One region of the Shimwellia blattae DSM 4481 genome, then DNA from elsewhere that is predicted to be linked to it. Evidence: predicted binding sites of a transcription regulator. Region 1 holds the regulator's gene; the other holds the start of a gene.
What was found. The regulator Fur, encoded in region 1, represses iron uptake genes when iron is present. The targets are predictions, from matches to a motif close to ATAATAATGAGAACNACTATCAA.
Positions count from the first base shown of each region.

Region 2: a site for Fur is predicted at 1,033-1,055, ahead of bfd (bacterioferritin-associated ferredoxin). Genes of this name have one in related genera too.

Region 1 is NC_017910.1:2,768,643-2,771,810, reverse strand. Features, by position in the region: gene EBL_RS13015 (beta-N-acetylhexosaminidase) at 1-1,741, shown strand, start outside; gene fur (ferric iron uptake transcriptional regulator) at 1,826-2,275, opposite strand; gene fldA (flavodoxin FldA) at 2,575-3,105, opposite strand.
Region 2 is NC_017910.1:306,827-309,994, forward strand. Features, by position in the region: gene tuf (elongation factor Tu) at 1-921, shown strand, start outside; gene bfd (bacterioferritin-associated ferredoxin) at 1,090-1,284, shown strand; gene bfr (bacterioferritin) at 1,356-1,832, shown strand; gene rpsJ (30S ribosomal protein S10) at 2,145-2,456, shown strand; gene rplC (50S ribosomal protein L3) at 2,489-3,118, shown strand; gene rplD (50S ribosomal protein L4) at 3,129-3,168, shown strand, end outside.

The sequences.
Region 1 (3,168 bases):
TGGTCTGCAGTCTGTGCTGTCGCTGATCCCGACACAAGGGGCGATGAAGATAGCCACCCTGGATGCGGAAGATGCGCCGCGCTTCCAGTACCGGGGGATGTTTATTGATGTGGGGCGCAACTTCCACAGCAAGGCGTCTATCCTGCGTGCGCTGGATCAGATGGCGGCCTACAAGCTGAATAAATTCCACTTCCACCTGACCGATGATGAAGGCTGGCGCATTGAAATCCCCGGGCTGCCGGAGCTGACAGAAGTCGGCAGTAAGCGCTGCCACGATCTGAGTGAGAAAACCTGCCTGTTGCCACAGCTGGGTTCCGGGCCGGATACCTCGACCAACGGCAGCGGCTATTTCAGTAAAGCGGACTATATCGAGATCCTCAAATACGCGAAGGCGCGCCATATTGAGGTGATCCCGGAGATAGACGTACCGGCCCACGCCCGTGCGGCGGTTATCTCCATGGAAGCCCGTTATGATCGTCTGATGAAAGAGGGCAAAGCGCAGGAGGCCGCGGCCTACCGGCTGCTGGATCCGACCGATACCTCAAACACCACGGGCGTGCAGTTTTACGATCGCACCGGCTACCTGAACCCGTGCCTGGAATCCTCGCGCCACTTTATTGATAAAGTGATCGGCGAGATCCAGCAGATGCACAAAGAGGCCGGGCTGGCGCTGACGACCTGGCATTTCGGTGGCGACGAGGCGAAAAATATCTACCTCGGCCCGGGGTATACGGATAAGAACAAACCGGAAGCGGGTAAAGGCCAGCTGGATCTCAGCAAACAGGACAAGCCCTGGGCGAAGTCTCAGGTGTGCCAGACCATGCTGAAAGAGGGCAAAGTGGCCGATCTGGAGCACCTGCCGAGCTGGTTCGCCGTGGAGGTGAGCAAGATTGTTAATAAGCACGGTATCGAGAAGATGCAGGCCTGGCAGGACGGCCTCAAAGATGCCAAAGATGCCAGCGCCTTCGCCACGAAACGCGTTGGGGTGAACTTCTGGGATACCCTGTACTGGGGCGGGGCGGATTCGGTCAATGACTGGGCGAACAAAGGCTATGAGGTGACCATCTCTAACCCGGATTATGTCTATCTCGACTTCCCTTATGAAGTGGATCCGCAAGAGCCGGGATATTACTGGGGAACACGCTTTACCGATGAGCGCAAGCTGTTCAGCTTTGCCCCCAATAACCTGCCGCAAAATGCGGAGACCTCCGTCGATCGCGACGGTATGACCTTCGCGGCGAAGTCAGACAAACCCTGGCCGGGCGCTCACGGGATCTCCGCCCAGCTCTGGAGCGAGGTGGTGCGCACAGACGATGAGCTGGAATATCGCCTGTTCCCGCGCCTGATTGCCATGGCGGAGCGTGCCTGGCACCAGGCCGGGTGGGAGCAACCTTTCCAGGCCGGTAAAGAGTATCAGGGGGGCGTCACGCACCATGTGGATACCAAAGCGCTGCACCAGGACTGGGAGCGTTTTGCAAACCTGCTGGGGCAGCGTGAGCTGGCGAAGGTGGATAAAACCACGCTTGCATACCGCCTGCCGGTGCCAGGGGCGCAGGTGGCAGCCGGGGTGCTGGCGGCGAATGTCAGCCTGCCGGGGCTTGGTATTGAATACTCGGTAGATGGCGGAAAGCAGTGGCAGCGCTATCAGGATAATGCCCGCCCGCAGGTCAGCGGTGAGGTGATGGTGCGTACTGTCAGCCCGGACGGTAAACGTACCAGCCGGGCGACAACGGTACGCTGAGTCGCAACGAAAAACGGTGGCCTGGCCACCGTTTTTTTGTCGGTAAAAAACCGGGTATCACCCGGTTATGTTTACTGAGCGTGATTATTTAGAGTCGTCGTGAGCGTGTTCATCCTCACGGCAGTCTCCCTCAGCGCAGTGGCCATACAGATACAGACTGTGGTTGGTCAGGCGAATTCCATGACGCGCCGCAATTTCACGCTGGCGGGATTCAATGGAGTCATCACTGAATTCGATCACTTTGCCGCAATCCAGACAGATCAGATGGTCATGGTGATGCTGCTGGGTCAGCTCAAAAACCGATTTGCCACCTTCGAAGTTATGACGGGTAACAATGCCCGCGTCATCAAACTGGTTCAGCACGCGGTATACGGTGGCTAAGCCAATCTCTTCGCCCATATCGATCAGTCGTTTGTACAGCTCTTCCGCACTGACGTGATGATTAGCAGGCTCCTGTAACACTTCGAGGATTTTCAGCCGGGGAAGTGTGACTTTAAGGCCAGCCTTCTTTAACGCGTTATTATTGTCAGTCATGCGGGAGTTATCCTGTTGCTTAACGATTTAGCCCCCGGAGGGAGTTAAAAGCGGGTACGACAAAAGATGCATGGGTTTCATTATAGAACCGATGGTTATAAATGAAAACCGCGAAACATCACACAAATACAGCCTTCAGAAAACGAATGTCAGTATTGCTTCACAAGAAAAAAACATTCATTAAAGCGACCGTCATTGTACCGCGTTCTGATATAAAGTTAAAAACTTGTAGCAATTCTTGTTATCGGGCAAAACAATCAGGCGGCACTGGCGGGTGGGTGCCAGCGCCGCGCTACCACTCAGGCGTTGATAATATCGCTCAGGTGCATCTCTTCAGAAACCTGCTTAACCCAGGCTTCAACGCGCTGCTGGGTCAGCTCTGGCTGGCGGTCTTCATCGATAGCCAGGCCCACGAAGTGGTTATCATCCACCAGACCTTTAGAGGCTTCAAAGTGGTAGCCTTCTGTTGACCAGTGGCCGACGATAGTCGCCCCGCGTGGCTCGATAATATCGCGCAGGGTGCCCAGCGCATCGCAGAAATATTCTGCGTAATCTTCCTGGTCGCCACAACCAAACAGCGCTACCAGTTTGCCGGTAAAATCAACATCTTCCAGGGTAGGGAAGAAATCATCCCAGTCACACTGCGCTTCACCGTAGTACCAGGTCGGGATACCGAGCAGCAGAATATCGAACGCTTCCAGATCTTCTTTGCTGCTTTTAGCAATGTCATGCACCTCAGCCACATCTTTACCGAGCTGCTTCTGAATCATTTTTGCGATATTTTCGGTGTTGCCAGTGTCGCTGCCGAAGAAAATGCCTGCGATCGCCATGAGTAAGATAACCTCTTGAATCTTAAAATAGGGTGGCTGCTTGATGCCATGGATTGGTCAATG
Region 2 (3,168 bases), 1.7 Mb from region 1:
GTTAAAAACATGATCACCGGTGCTGCTCAGATGGACGGCGCTATCCTGGTTGTTGCTGCAACTGACGGCCCGATGCCGCAGACCCGTGAGCACATCCTGCTGGGTCGCCAGGTAGGCGTTCCGTACATCATCGTGTTCCTGAACAAGTGCGACATGGTTGATGACGAAGAGCTGCTGGAACTGGTTGAAATGGAAGTTCGTGAACTTCTGTCTCAGTACGACTTCCCGGGCGACGATACTCCGATCATCCGTGGTTCTGCTCTGAAAGCGCTGGAAGGCGACGCAGAGTGGGAAGCAAAAATCATCGAACTGGCTGAAACCCTGGATTCTTACATCCCGGAACCAGAGCGTGCTATCGACAAGCCGTTCCTGCTGCCTATCGAAGACGTATTCTCCATCTCCGGTCGTGGTACTGTAGTTACCGGTCGTGTAGAGCGCGGTATCATCAAAGTTGGTGACGAAGTAGAAATCGTTGGTATCAAAGATACCGCTAAATCTACCTGTACTGGCGTTGAAATGTTCCGCAAACTGCTGGACGAAGGCCGTGCTGGTGAGAACGTTGGTGTTCTGCTGCGTGGTATCAAACGTGAAGAAATCGAACGTGGTCAGGTTCTGGCTAAGCCGGGCACCATCAACCCGCACACCAAGTTCGAATCTGAAGTGTACATCCTGTCCAAAGACGAAGGCGGCCGTCATACTCCGTTCTTCAAAGGCTACCGTCCGCAGTTCTACTTCCGTACTACTGACGTGACCGGTACCATCGAACTGCCGGAAGGCGTTGAGATGGTAATGCCGGGCGACAACATCAAAATGGTTGTTACCCTGATCCACCCGATCGCAATGGACGACGGTCTGCGTTTCGCAATCCGTGAAGGCGGCCGTACTGTAGGTGCGGGCGTTGTTGCTAAAGTTCTGGGCTAATATTTAGCGAATGAACTTAAAAGGGCGCTTCGGCGCCCTTTTGCTTTTCTGGTCAGTCACAATTCTTAAAAAATAAACCGCCACGCTGAGCATTAATTACCGGTTGCTGCTATTGTAATCATAATTATTCTCATTTACACTCTGTGTGTAATTTAAGCAGGAGTGGCTATGTACGTATGTCTGTGTAACGGTATTAGTGATAAAAAAATTCGCCAGGCCGTTCGTCAATATCATCCCCAGTCTTTCCAGCAATTGCGCAAATTTATTCCGGTGGGTAATCAGTGCGGTAAGTGTGTTCGCGCCGTGCGTGAGCTGATGCAGGAAGAGTTAACCTCAATGCCTGAATATCAGGAGATTGCCTGACCGCACGTCTTTACTTTGACATCCCCGTTCATGCATCTACGCTTCAATAAGTGGAAGCGGAGGTATCTGTAATGAAAGGTGATGTTAAGATCATAAATTATCTCAATAAATTATTGGGAAACGAGCTTGTCGCAATCAACCAGTACTTTCTTCATGCCCGGATGTTTAAAAACTGGGGGCTGTTGCGCCTCAATGAGGTGGAATATCACGAATCCATTGATGAGATGAAACACGCGGATAAATATATCGAGCGTATTTTATTTCTCGAGGGGATCCCCAATCTTCAGGATCTGGGCAAGCTGCATATTGGTGAAGATGTTGAGGAGATGCTGCAGTCTGATCTGAAACTTGAGATGGACGGCGCTAAAGACCTGCGCGAAGCTATCGCTTATGCGGACAGTGTTCATGACTATGTCAGCCGCGATATGCTGATCGGCATTTTATCCGAAGAAGAGCACCATATTGACTGGCTGGAAACTGAACTGGACCTGATAGCCAAAATTGGCCTGCAAAATTACCTGCAGACACAAATTAAAGAGCAGAGCTGAGTCCCGGTGACGTGATGCACTCTCCAAACCCGCTGCGGCGGGTTTTGTTGTTTACGGGGCAGGGGAGGCGCGGATATTTTTGCGTTGACCAGTGGGTATTTTTCCGCCAGCGCTTGCTTCATGTGTGGATTTACGTATAATGCGCGGGCCTGTCTAATTTAGCGGGCTGGCTCGTAAGGGCTCAGGCAGTTTTTATGCCATAAACAACGCTCCCGATTTGGGGGCAACGTAAGAACGATTACACTCTCCCATCAATCGTAATGGGTGCGAGGAGTAATCATTTCGTCTATAAATAATTGGAGCTCTGGTCTCATGCAGAACCAAAGAATCCGTATCCGCCTGAAAGCGTTTGATCATCGTCTGATCGATCAATCAACTGCGGAAATCGTCGAGACTGCTAAGCGCACTGGTGCGCAAGTCCGTGGTCCGATCCCGCTGCCGACCCGCAAAGAGCGCTTTACCGTTCTGATCTCTCCGCACGTTAACAAGGACGCGCGCGATCAGTACGAAATCCGCACTCATAAGCGTCTGGTTGACATCGTTGAGCCAACCGAGAAAACCGTTGATGCTCTGATGCGTCTGGATCTGGCTGCCGGTGTAGACGTGCAGATCAGCCTGGGTTAATCAGGTCATCGAGCGATTGAGAGGTTGAAACAATGATTGGTTTAGTCGGTAAAAAAGTGGGCATGACCCGCGTCTTCACCGAAGAAGGCGTATCTATCCCAGTAACCGTTATCGAAGTTGAAGCAAACCGCGTTACTCAGATCAAAGATCTGGCTAACGACGGCTACCGTGCCGTTCAGGTTACTACCGGTGCTAAAAAAGCTAACCGTGTAACCAAGCCGGAAGCTGGTCACTTCGCTAAAGCTGGCGTTGAAGCTGGCCGTGGCCTGTGGGAATTCCGCCTTGCAGAAGGTGAAGAATACACTGTAGGTCAGAACATTAGCGTTGAACTGTTTGCTGACGTTAAGAAAGTTGACGTAACCGGTACCTCTAAAGGTAAAGGTTTCGCCGGTACCGTTAAGCGCTGGAACTTCCGTACCCAGGACGCTACTCACGGTAACTCCTTGTCTCACCGCGTTCCGGGTTCTATCGGTCAGAACCAGACTCCGGGCAAAGTGTTCAAAGGCAAGAAAATGGCAGGTCAGCTGGGTAACGAACGTGTAACTGTTCAGAGCCTGGACGTAGTACGTGTTGACGCTGAGCGCAACCTGCTGCTGGTTAAAGGTGCGGTCCCGGGTGCAACCGGTAGCGACCTGATCGTTAAACCGGCTGTGAAGGCGTAAGGGGATAGCAATGGAATTAGTACTGAAAGACGCGCAGAGCGCGCTGACTG